2 regions of the Achromobacter sp. FW305-C-28 genome follow, and region 1 is predicted to be linked to the other one. Evidence: riboswitches for the same ligand, from Rfam matches in the RefSeq annotation. Region 1 holds a riboswitch; the other holds the start of a gene.
What was found. Region 1 has a riboswitch for glycine ahead of AC3WMR_RS12230 (D-amino acid dehydrogenase). Riboswitches for the same ligand answer to the same signal wherever they lie in the genome.
Positions count from the first base shown of each region.

Region 2: another riboswitch for glycine. It lies ahead of gcvT (glycine cleavage system aminomethyltransferase GcvT); the one in region 1 lies ahead of AC3WMR_RS12230 (D-amino acid dehydrogenase).

Region 1 covers NZ_JBYSYL010000004.1:30,000-36,249, forward strand. Annotated here, with positions in the region: gene AC3WMR_RS12225 (sulfite exporter TauE/SafE family protein) at 1-292, shown strand, start outside; gene AC3WMR_RS12230 (D-amino acid dehydrogenase) at 296-1,525, opposite strand; glycine riboswitch at 1,570-1,660, opposite strand; glycine riboswitch at 1,662-1,752, opposite strand; gene ampC (class C beta-lactamase) at 1,916-3,094, shown strand; gene AC3WMR_RS12240 (3-hydroxybutyryl-CoA dehydrogenase) at 3,124-4,122, opposite strand; gene AC3WMR_RS12245 (NAD/NADP octopine/nopaline dehydrogenase family protein) at 4,125-5,222, opposite strand; gene AC3WMR_RS12250 (AraC-like ligand-binding domain-containing protein) at 5,412-6,250, opposite strand, start outside.
Region 2 covers NZ_JBYSYL010000010.1:54,142-60,391, reverse strand. Annotated here, with positions in the region: gene AC3WMR_RS22565 (arginine/lysine/ornithine decarboxylase) at 1-348, shown strand, start outside; gene AC3WMR_RS22560 (BaiN/RdsA family NAD(P)/FAD-dependent oxidoreductase) at 367-1,569, shown strand; gene AC3WMR_RS22555 (superoxide dismutase) at 1,813-2,427, shown strand; gene AC3WMR_RS22550 (ZIP family metal transporter) at 2,455-3,348, shown strand; glycine riboswitch at 3,448-3,542, shown strand; glycine riboswitch at 3,575-3,697, shown strand; gene gcvT (glycine cleavage system aminomethyltransferase GcvT) at 3,785-4,885, shown strand; gene gcvH (glycine cleavage system protein GcvH) at 4,981-5,358, shown strand; gene gcvP (aminomethyl-transferring glycine dehydrogenase) at 5,456-6,250, shown strand, end outside.

The DNA.
Region 1 (6,250 bases):
GTGCACGCTGCGCGGCTTCAACAAGGACACGCAGCGCGCCGTGATCCAGAACTTCAACCTGGCCATGCTGTCGGTGACGATGGCCACCTACCTGGCCACCGGCATCGTCACCCGCGACATGGCACCCATGTTCGCCGTGGTGGCGCCGGCGATGCTGATCCCCACGCTGCTGGGCACCCGCCTGTACATCGGCATTTCCGAGGTGACGTTCCGGCGCACGGTGCTGGGGCTGCTGACGTGTTCAGGGCTGACCTTGCTGGCGTCGTCGGTGCCGCAGTTGCTGGCGCGGTAGGCGCTACGCCAGCGCGACCCCGTCCCGCACACTCGCCGCCAGCATCTGCGCCGTTGCTGCCGACAAGGTCCACCCCAGATGCCCATGCCCGGTGTTGTAGAACACGCCGGGCCGCTTGCCCGGGCCGACGCGCGGCATCATGTTGGGCGTCATGGGGCGCAGGCCGCACCAGGGCACCACGCGTGACGTGCGTACGCCGGGGAAGTGCTTGCGGGTCCAGTCCACCAGCGGCTGGATGCGTTCGGCGCGGATGTCCATGTTGAAGCCGTTGAATTCCGCCGTGCCGGCCACGCGGAAGCGGTCGCCCAGGCGGCTGGTGACGATCTTGGCGGCCTCGTCGAGCAGGCTGACGGTGGGGGCGGCGGCGCGGCTGTCGGGCTCGTCCAGGTGCACGCTGATGGAATAGCCCTTGACCGGGTAGATGTTCAACGAGTCGCCCAGCCGGCGCGCGAACTGGCGGCTGGCGGCCCCCGCGCAGATGACGATGGCGCTGGCCTCGTGCTGTTCGTGTTGCGTGCCGCCTTCGCGGGCAATGTCCAGCACGTAGGGCAGGCCGTCGCGGCTGATGGCGCGGATGTCGGCGTCCTGCTCGAAGCGCACGCCGCGGCGCTCGCAGGCACGGGCCAGGCCGCTGGTGAATTTGTGGATGTCGCCGGTGGCGTCGGACGGCGTGTAGAAGCCGCCATGGCACGCCGTTTGCAGCGCGGGTTCGATGGCGCGTGCTTCGTCGGGCGTGACCGCGTGGCGTTCCAGTCCGCCTTCGCGCAGCAGCGCGTTGGCGCGGCGTGCGGTCTCGAAGCTGGCGGCGTCGTGGTAGATGTGCAGGATGCCGCGCCGTTCCAGGTCGAAGTCGATGCCTTCTTCCTCGGCCATGGCGTACAGGTGCTGGCGCGCCTCGATGGCCAGCCGGGTGGTGGCGATGGTGTTCTGGCGGTAATTGCGGATCTGCCCCATGAACTGGGCCAGCCACGAATACTTGTGCCAGGAGAAGCGCGGGTTGAGCAGCAGCGGCGCATTGCGGCGGCCCAGCCAGCGCAGGCCCTTCATGACGGTGGCGGCGCTGTTCCAGACTTCGGCGTTGCTGGCGGACAGCTGGCCGCCGTTGGCATAGGACGTTTCCATGGCGGGATAGCGCTGGCGGTCGTAGACCGTGACGTCGTAACCCAGTTTGCTCAAGGCGTACGCAGACGTGACGCCGGTGATACCGGCGCCGATGATGGCGATGCGGGGCATGGTGGCTCCAGATAGCGTGGCTGCGGCCAACCGGCAGCAGCACCCCATCTGTCTTGGTACCTGAGAGCTTCACCCGGGCGGTGTGCGCCGCGGGATCCCCTTCGGTGGGCGCGCTTGGCGCCTCTCTCCAGATTGTCTACACCGCGCAGTCCTGTTGCCTGAGAGTTTCCGGGGCGGTTGCTCCGTCGGCGCCCGCCACGGGGGCGAGTCTCTTCTGCGGGGTTTTGAATCGACCGAAGCAGGATAGCCAAATTTTCGGCCGGGCGAGACTTAGGGTTAGTACTAGGATGTGCCAATTTCGTCCTACACTGGGCGCCATTCGGCCGGCGCCAGCCGGTGTGACGCGATAGGAAGAATGGCATGCGCCTGAGGGAAAGATTCCGTACTTCGATGTGGTTCCTGGCCCTGGCCGCAGGCGCCGGGCCCGCCCTGGCGGCGGGGCAGCCAGCGCCAGCGTCGTCCGCGCCCCGCGCACCCGTCGCTGCGGTGCCGCCGCAGGCTACTGATGAGGCGATCAACGCCGCCGTCGCCGAGGTCATGCGCCAGTACGACATCCCCGGCATGGCGATCGCCGTCACCCGCAACGGCGAGCAGCGCTTTTTCAACTACGGCGATGCCTCGCGCGCACCGCGCAAGCCGGTATCGCCCGACACGCTGTTCGAGCTGGGCTCGATCAGCAAGACTTTCACCGTGACGCTGGCGGGTTATGCAGAGGCCACGGGCAAACTGTCGTTGGGCGACACCCCCGCCAAGTACGTGCCCGAACTGCAAGGCAGCGCGTTCGCCAAGACCACGCTGGTCAACCTGGCCACGCACACGGCGGGCGGTTTTCCCTTGCAGGTGCCGGACGCCGTGCAGGACACGGCCCAGCTGATGGCCTACTTGAAGGCCTGGACGCCGCAATATGCGCCCGGCACGCACCGCACCTATGCCAACCCCAGCATCGGCATGCTGGGCGTCGCGGCCGCGCGCAGCCTGGGCCAGCCCTACGTGGCGGCGCTGGAGCAGGGCCTGTTGCCCAAGTTGGGCCTGCGCAGCACCTATGTGAACGTACCGCCTGAAAAAATGCCGGACTACGCCTGGGGCTACAACAAGCAGAACGCGCCGGTGCGGGTGAATCCGGGCGTGCTGGCGGACGAGGCCTATGGCGTGAAATCGACCGCCCGCGACATGATCCGCTTTGTCGAGGTGAACCTGGGCGTGGCGCCCGTGGAGGCCGCCATCCAGCGCGCGATCGCGGCCACGCACACGGGCTACTACCAATTGGGCGCGATGACGCAGGACCTGATCTGGGAGCAGTACCGTTATCCGGTGTCGGTGGATGACCTGGTGGCCGGCAATTCTGCCAAGGTGGCCTTCGAGACCTTGCCGGTGCAGGCCTTGCAGCCGCCGAGCGCGCCGCAGCCCGCGACGTGGATCAACAAGACCGGCGCCACCAACGGCTTTGGCGCCTACGTGGCCTTCGTGCCGTCGCGCAAAGAGGGCATCGTGATCCTGGCCAACCGCAACTATCCCAACGAGGCGCGCGTGCGGCTGGCATTGCGGGTGCTGGAGATGCTGGATCGTTGACAGCGGGCAGGCAGCGGGGCAGCGCCCCTTTACCGCACGTCGCCCATTTCCCGAGCCCCGTCATGACGCGGCAGCATGCCCATGATGCGCAACCGGTCGCACAGCTCCCCCAGCCGCCGCAGCTTGTAGGCGTCCACGTCCATGCCGGCGTAGTCGTAGAAGCCCTGGCCTTCGCGCAGGCCGTTGCGGCCGGCTTCCATGTTGCGCGCGATGATGTCCGGCGCGGCAAAGCGTGGGTCGATGGCATCGGCCAGATAGCGGGACGCGTAATGCAGGATGTCGCCGCCGCCCCAGTCGATGAATTCCAGCAGGCCCAACACCGAGAAGCGCAGGCCGAAGCCCAGCCGCACGGCGGTATCGATGTCTTCGGCGCTGGCCACGCCTTCCTCGACCATGCGGGCCGCCTCGTTCATGGCCAGGGCCTGGATGCGCGGTACGATGTAGCCGGCCGCCGGCGCGCATTGCACGGGCGTCTTGCCGGCCAGCCGCAGCACCGCCAGCAGGTCCTGCAACGCGGCGTCCGCCGTCTGCGGGCCGCGGCTCACTTCCACCAGCGGAATGAGATACGCCGGGTTGAGCCAATGCGCATTCAGGAAGCGGGCAGGCGTGTGCACCAACGCGGCTAGTTCGGTCACCAGGAAGGTGGACGTGGTGGACGCGATGACGCTGTCCGGCGCGCAGGCCCGCCCCAGCCAGGCGAAGGTGTCGCGCTTGACGTCCAGGCGTTCGGGCACGGCTTCGAACACGACCCGGGCGTGGGCCAGGTCCACGCGGGCGTCGTCGCGGGTGGTCAGGCGCACGCGGCCCAGCGCAATGTCGGCCTGTGCCGCGTCCAGCAGGCCCAGCCGCGTCAGCGTGACCAGTTCGCGCCGCAGGTCGCCCAGCACCCGCGCGAAATATTCGGCCTGTTCGCCGCGTTCGCGCGGCTTGATGTCGATCAGGGTGACGGGCAGCCCGGCATGGATGTACGACAGCGTGATGCCGATGCCCATGCGGCCGGCGCCGACCACGCACAAGGTCTTGTCCATGGTCAGGCCCCTTGCGCCAGCAACGCGGCCATGGCGCTGCGCGACAGGCCGTGCAGGCCCAGGGCTTCCAGCGTGCGGCCTTCGGCATACAGGTCGCGGCCCGTCACGGCCGAGGCCAGGCTGAGCAGGCCCTGCGCCACCGGCGTGGGCACGCCGGCCCAGCGGCCCGTCGACACCAGAAACGACAGGCCCAGCCGCGTGTCTTCCAGCATGTAGCGGTGGCGCGCCAGGTCGATGTTCTCGCGCCAGTCGCCGCTGTCGGTCAGCTTGCCGTGCGCGCCGCGGCCGTACATCCATTCATCGCCCGCGGCGGCGTAGTGGTCGGCCAGCGGAAAGTGCGGCGCCGCATAGCCCAGCGCCGTGCGCACGGCGATGCGTTCGGCGTCCAGCGCGTCGGTCACGCGGCGGATGGACGGTTGCGTGCCTTCGTTGTGGATGTCCCACTTGTCGAAGTGTTCCAGCGGGCCGGCGTTCATCAGGATCAGCGGCGGATGGATCACCGGCCCTGCGTTCATCAACGCGCCCGACAGGGCGTCTTCGATCGGCTCGATGCTGGGGTAGGCCTGCGCCAGCACTTCCAGGGCGGGGCCGGACAGGCGGCCGGGAAAGACGCCGGTGGGCAGGCGCGTGGCGTAGGCGCTGATCACGACGCGGTCGCCGTGCTTGCGCGCCAGGTAGGGCAGGGTGCCGGTCTCGGCAAAGGCCACCTCGGCCGGGTTGCCGGCGTCTTTCAGGGCGCGGGCGAACAGCAGGCTGCCGAAGGTGCCGGGCGGCAGGAACACCACCTGGCCGTCTTGCAGGTGCGGCGCCAGGTCAGGCGCCAGGGCGGCGTGGGACGTGGCCGGCAGCGGAATCACCAGCAACTGCGCGCCGTCTGCCGCGGCGCCCAGGTCAGCCGCCAGCGCCAGCTGGCCGGGGCCGTCGCCCAGCGGGATGCGGCGCGTGCCGCGATAGTCGGTCACCGTGAGGGCGCCGGCCTGGCGCAGGCTGTCGAACGCGGCCCCGTCGCGGCGCCACAGCCGCACGCGATGCCCTTTTTCCACCAGGTCGGCCGCCGCCGCGTAGCAGCCGTGGCCGCCGCCAATAACGCCGATGCGCATGATCAAGCTCCTTCGATAGAGGCTTTGATCCTAGCGATGGGACAAGGCGCGGTCTGCGCCGAACGCGCAGGCGGGATACCGGATCGGCAAGCAAATGCAGGGCGGCGAGGTGCGTGCCATGGCAGCGGCCGCAGTCTGGCGGCGATCAGGCAGCGACCAGGCACTGCTTCAAGCGCCAGCCCGCCGCCATCAGGGCGTACAGGCGCGGCGCTGCCTGAGCGTGTCGGACGGCAGGCAGCCATACCGCTTGCGGTAATGCGTGGCGAAGTGGCCGAAGCTGGTGACGCCGCAGCGCAGCAGGATGTCGGTGACGCTGTCGCCGTCCCGCGCTTGCCCCAGCGCGGCGTGCGCCAGCGCCAGTCGGCGGTTGCGCAGGTAGTCGCTGGGGCTTTGCTTGAGGAACTGCGTGAAGCCGTTCTGCAAGGTGCGGATGGACACGCCGCAATGCGCCGCCAGTTCAGTCAGGGCAATGGGCGCGTCGATGTGTTCTTCGATGTAGTCGCGGGCGCGGCGCACGTGCTGGGGCAGCGGCTGGCGGCGGTCGGCGCGCACCGCATCGGAATAGTTGTGCGGCAGCTGGGTCAGCAGCAACGACACCAGATAGTCCGAAAAGCCCGCGGCCAGCGTCTGCGTCACGCCTTCGATGGCGGGGTGGCGGTACAGGCGGCACACGTAGTCCAGCGTTTCCTGCACGGCCGCCAGGCCCGCCGAGCCCGGGGCGGCTTCCAGGTCGAACACCAGCGGCTGCTTGACCGGCCGGTCCAGCAGTTGCTGCAGGTGGCGCTCCAGGGCCTGGCGTTCGATGCGCAGGATCAGGCTGCGGCAGTCCTGGCCGATGCGGATGATGCTGCGTTCGGACGGCGACGAAATGGTCAGGCTGCCTTCGCGTAAGCGCGCGCTGCGCTTGCCCAGCGTGACCAGCCCGGCGCCTTGCAGCGTGACGCGCACCAGGTAGTAGCGGGCGATGTCGCCGGCATCGATTTCGACGTCGGCGCCGTAGTGCAGGTCGAACAGCGCGGCGGTGCCGA
Region 2 (6,250 bases), on a different contig from region 1:
GAGCGTGACGTGGCCCGCCTGACCACCGAGATGTACCTGAGCGACATGGTGCCGGCATTGAAACCGTCCGATGCCTTCGCCCGCATGGCGCACCGCGAGGTTGAGCGCGTCGATATCGACCAGCTCGAAGGCCGCGTCACGGGCGTGCTGCTGACGCCGTACCCGCCGGGCATTCCGCTGCTGATTCCGGGCGAACGCTTCAACCGCACCATCGTCCAGTACCTGCAGTTCGCGCGCGAGTTCAACGAACGCTTCCCGGGCTTCGAAACCTACATCCACGGCCTGGCCGACGAAGTGGGTCCGGACGGCGAGAAGCGTTACTACGTCGACTGCCTGATCGAAGACTGATACGGGCAGACTGTTCCGATGTTCGATGTTGCCGTTCTCGGCGCCGGCGCCGCTGGCATGATGTGTGCAGCGGTCGCCGGCCAGCGTGGCTTGCGGGTGGTGCTGGTCGACCATGCCGAGCGCCTGGCCGAAAAGATCCGCATTTCCGGCGGCGGTCGCTGCAACTTCACCAACATCGGGGCGGGCCCGGCCAACTTCCTGTCCGACAATCCGCATTTCTGTCGCTCGGCCCTGTCGGGCTATACGCCGCAGGACTTCCTGGCGCTGCTCAAGCGCCACCATATCGCCTGGCACGAGAAGCATCGCGGGCAGCTGTTCTGTGACGATTCCAGCGAATCCATCATCGAGATGCTGCGCGCCGAATGCGACGCGGGCAGCGTGCAGTGGCGCATGGGCTGCCAGGTCGCCGAGGTGGCCCACGGCGAAGCCGGCTTTGAACTGCGCACCAGCCAGGGCCCCATCCGGGCTGCCAAGCTGGTGGTGGCCACTGGCGGCATGGCGATCCCGCAGCTGGGCGCCACCGACTTCGGCCTGAAGCTGGCGCGCCAGTTCGGCCTTAAGGTGGTCGAGCCGCGCCCCGCGCTGGTGCCGCTGACCTTCGATGCGGCCCAGTGGCAGCCCCTGGCGGAATTGTCCGGCGTGGCGCTGGAGGTCAATCTGCAGACAGGGCAGGGCAAGACCCGCGGTGAATTCCTCGAAGACCTGCTGTTCACGCACCGCGGCCTGTCGGGTCCGGCGATCCTGCAGATCTCCAGTTTCTGGAAACCGGGCGAACCCATCGTCATCGACCTGGCGCCGGGGCGCGACCTGGCCGACGAACTGCTGGCGTCCAAGTCCGGCAACCGCCAGCAATTGCACACGGTGCTGGCCGGCCTGTGGCCCAAGCGCCTGGCGGATCGCTGGCTGCACCTGGCCGAGCAGGGCGGCAAGCCTGGCCTGGCGGCGTTGCGCCTGGCCGATGCGCCCGACAAGACCCTGCGCGCCCTGGCGCAGGACATCCACCAGTGGACGCTGGTGCCCAGCGGCACCGCCGGCTACAAGAAGGCCGAAGTCATGCGCGGCGGCGTCGACACCCGCGGGCTGGACCAGAAGTCCATGCAGGCCAAGACCACCCCCGGGCTGTACTTCGTTGGCGAAGCCGTGGACGTCACCGGCTGGCTGGGCGGCTACAACTTCCAGTGGGCCTGGGCCTCGGGCGTGGCCTGCGGCAAGGCGCTCTAGGGCCGGCGCCCGCGTCGGCGGGCGGCCATTTCTCTTTCATTCTCGGACGATTTCCCGACGGCCATCTGCCACGCGGCGCCTTGGTGCGTCTGCGCCGTGCAGCCGACGGCAGCGCATAGCCCGCTTCTATGACAGCCATTGCAACGCAGCCATTGTGATATCAAATAAAAATACATATCATTTATGTTTTCGATAATCAATACGGCCCCGCATTCCGCGGCGCCGTCCTGACGGAGACATCTCATGGCCTACACCCTGCCGACCCTGCCATACGCCTATGACGCGCTCGAACCCCATATCGACGCCATGACGATGGAAATCCACTACAGCAAGCACCACCAGACCTACGTCACCAGCCTGAACGCGGCCCTGGACGGCGCGGGCATCGCCACGGACGAGCCGGTCGAAGCCCTGGTGGCCCGCCTGGACCAGTTGCCCGAGGCGATTCGCGGCGCGGTGCGCAACCACGGCGGCGGCCATGCCAACCACAGCCTGTTCTGGTCCGTCATGTCGCCGCAGGGCGGTGGTGAGCCCGAGGGCGCGCTGGCCCGCGCGATCGACGCGGAACTGGGTGGCCTGGCCGCGTTCCGCGAGGCCTTCACCAAGGCAGCGCTGACCCGCTTCGGCAGCGGTTGGGCCTGGCTGTCCGTCACCCCGGCCGGCAAGCTGGTGGTGGAAAGCAGCGCCAACCAGGACAGCCCGCTGATGCAGGGCAACACCCCGATCCTGGGCCTGGACGTCTGGGAGCACGCCTACTACCTGAAGTACCAGAATCGCCGGCCGGAATACATCGGCGCCTTCTACAATGTCGTCAATTGGCCCGAGGTGGCGCGCCGCTACGCCGCCGCCATCGGCTGATCCGGCATTGCGCGAGGGCAGCGTTCCATGAACACATTCAGCCGTCATCGCATCCGGCCCGCAGCCACCAGCGTCAGTGTATGGACGCTGGCGGTGCTGGTCGCCTGCCTGGGCCTGCATCAGTTGTGGGTCTACTTCGACGCGAACGCGCCGCATGTGGCGGACGCGCTGCTGGGCGGCATGGTCGCCGCCGGCGCCACCGCGGCGGGCACGCTGCCCATACTTTTCGCGCGCACCATTCCCCAGAAAATGCAGGACAGCATGTTCGGCTTCGGCGCCGGCGTGATGCTGGCGGCCAGTGCGTTCTCGCTGGTCGCCCCGGGCATCGCGGCAGCCGAATCGCAGGGCGCCGGCCCCTGGGGGGCCGGGCTGACCGTCGGCGCGGCCATCCTGCTGGGCGCGGCCGCGCTGCTGCTGATGGATCGGCTGCTGCCGCATGAACACTTCATCAAGGGCCGCGAGGGCATCGAGGCGCACCGGCTGCGCCGCACCTGGCTGTTCGTCTTCGCCATTACCTTGCACAACCTGCCCGAAGGCCTGGCCATCGGCGTGGGCTACGCCGGCAACGATCCGGTGCGCGGCACCGCGCTGGCCACTGGCATCGCCATCCAGGACATTCCCGAAGGGCTGGTGGTGGCCGTGGCGCTGATTGCGGCCGGCTACAAGCGCTCGTTCGCGGTGGCGCTGGGCATGTTGTCCGGGCTGGTCGAGCCCGTCGGCGCCGTGCTGGGCGCCGCCGTCGTGGGCTGGTCGGCGGCCATGTTGCCCTGGGGGCTGGGGTTCGCGGCGGGAGCCATGCTGTTCGTGATCAGCCATGAAATCATTCCCGAATCGCACCGCAAGGGGCATGAGGTCTACGCCACCTGCGGCTTGATGCTGGGTTTCGTGCTGATGATGCTGCTGGACACGGCGCTGGGCTAGGGGCCGGGAGCCGGTTGCACGCCGGGGGCGCGCGCCGCGGTTGCAGGCCGCGCGGCGCTGGGCGAAGCCGGCGTTTCGCGGTATGCTTTCGGCGCTGTCACGCATGTTGCGGGAGAGAGCGGCTGTTAACCCGGCCGCCGCCGAAGGCGCAATTCGCCCGGAATCGCTCAGGTATCCCATACCGCACATGTTTGCCCTGTCGCGGTTTTCGCCGTGCGGATGGGCAAAACAGCACTCTGGAGAGACCTGGCGCCGCTGCCCAATCAGGGACATAGCGCGCAGCCCAGGCGCCGAAGGTGCAAACCCGCCACGCGGGGCAACTCTCAGGCAAAAGGACAGAGGGGCGGAAGATTCAGCCGTTGCGCGGGGGCTCATCGCCCGTCCGCCAGCGGCATTCCGTAACCCTGGCACCGCTGCCGCTCCGGAGTACCCGCGCATGTCCGCAACCCTCAAACGCACCCCGCTGGCCGACGAACACATCGCCTCTGGCGCCCGCATGGTCGATTTCGGCGGCTGGGACATGCCCCTGGCCTACGGCTCGCAACTGGAAGAACACCACGCGGTGCGCCAGGATGCCGGCATGTTCGACGTCTCGCACATGCTCAACGCCGACGTCACCGGCCCGGATGCCTTTGCCTTCCTGCAGTACCTGGTCGCCAACGACGTGGCCAAGCTGACGGTGCCGGGCAAGGCGCTCTATACCTGCATGCTGAACCCGCAGGGCGGCGTCATCGACGACCTGATCGTCTATTTCTTCGCCGCCGACCAATGGCGCGTGGTGGTCAATGCCGGCACCGCCGACAAGGACATGGCCTGGATGCAGCGCGTCAAGCAGGCTGGCAAGTTCGACGTCACCATCACGCCGCGCCGCGACCTGGCCATGATCGCCGTGCAGGGCCCCAATGCCCGCGCCAAGGTCTGGGCTGCGCGCCCCGCCTGGCAGGCCGCCAGCGAGCCGCTGACCCCGTTCGTGGCCGCCCGCATCGGCGACGACACCCTGGTGGCCCGTACCGGCTACACCGGCGAAGACGGTTTTGAAATCGTGCTGCCTGCTACGGAGGCCGTGCAGCTGTGGCGCGACCTGGTCGCCCAGGGCGTGCGCCCGGCTGGCCTGGGCGCGCGCGACACGCTGCGCCTGGAAGCCGGCATGAACCTGTACGGCCAGGACATGGACGAACTGACCCAGCCCGGGCAAGCCGCGCTGACCTGGACGGTTTCCCTGAAAAACCCCGAGCGCCGCTTCATCGGTCGCGATGCGCTGGAACAATTCGCCACGCCCGCCGCCTTCGTCGGCCTGAAGCTGCAGGAGCGCGGCGTCATGCGCGCCCACATGGCCGTGCGCACCGCGCAGGGCACCGGCGAGCTCACCAGCGGCACCATGTCGCCCACGCTGGGCGTATCGATCGGCTTTGCCCGCCTGCCGCAAGGCGTGGCCGTGGGCGATACGGTCGAGGTCGACATCCGCGGCAAATGGGTGCCCGCCCTGGTCTGCAAACTGCCGTTTGTCCGTAACGGCAAAGCCGTCGAACACTCGTAAACTCGAAGCTTCGCGCCGCAGGCCCCCGTGACGGGCGGGCCGCCGGCGCGAGGCGCGCAACACCATTCTTCTACTCGAATCCCTCAGGAGTTCCCATGAGTCTGCCCACCGATCGCAAGTACACCCAGTCCCATGAATGGGTCAAAGCCGAAGGCGACGTGTTTGTCGTCGGCATCACCGATACCGCCCAGGACCAACTGGGCGACCTGGTCTTCGTCGGCGACGTCAAGGTCGGCGCCAAGCTGAACGCGGGCGAAACCGCCGGGGTGGTCGAGTCGGTCAAGGCCGCCTCGGACATCTACGCCCCGGTCGCCGGCGAGATCGTTGCATTCAACGACGAACTCGAAAGCAACCCCAACCTGATCAACGAATCGGCCTTCACCGCCTGGATCTTCAAGATCAAGCCGGTCAACGCCGCCGATGCCGACAAGCTGCTGGACGCTGCCGGCTACGAAGCCGTCGCCAACGGCTAAGCCTGTCCGGACGGGCGGCGGCGCCAGGCGCCGCGCCCGTCCGCAAGATGCATCACCGTTCGTCCCCCGACGACACCTGCTACCCCGAGATCCCTCCATGTCGCGCGCCCTAGACACCCACACCGACTTCATTCCCCGCCACATCGGCCCCTCCGACGCCGACCAGGCCGCCATGCTCGCCGTGATCGGCAGCGCCAGCCTGGACGCCCTGATCGAAGAAGTCGTGCCGCCCAAGATCCGCAGCCAGGCCCCGCTGGCGCTGCCGCCCTCGCGCAGCGAAGCCGACGTGCTGGCCGAACTGAAGCAGATCGCCGGCCGCAACAAGGTCTTTCGCAACTACATCGGCCAGGGTTACTACGGCACGCAGACCCCCAACGTGGTCCTGCGCAACATTCTCGAGAATCCCGCCTGGTACACGGCCTACACGCCCTACCAGCCCGAGATCTCGCAGGGCCGCCTCGAGGCCCTGCTGAACTACCAGACCATGGTCGCCGACCTGACCGGGCTGGACATCTCCAACGCCTCGCTGCTGGACGAAAGCACCGCCGCCGCCGAAGCCATGACGCTGGCCCGCCGCGGCGCCAAGTCGCAGAGCCCGGTGTTCTTCATCTCGCGCCACGTGCATCCCCAGACCATCGAAGTCGTGCGCACGCGCGCCGAAGGCCTGGACATCGAAATCGCCATTGGCGACGAAGCCGAGGGCCTGCCGGAGTGCTTCGGCGTGCTGCTGCAATACCCGCACAGCACCGGTTCGGTGTCGGACTATCGCAAGCTGGCTGACGCCGCCCACGCCCAAGGCGCCGTGGTGGCCGTTGCCACCGACCTGCTGGCCCTGGCGCTGTTGGCCGCGCCCGGTGAGTGGGGCGCCGACATCGCCGTCGGTTCGGCCCAG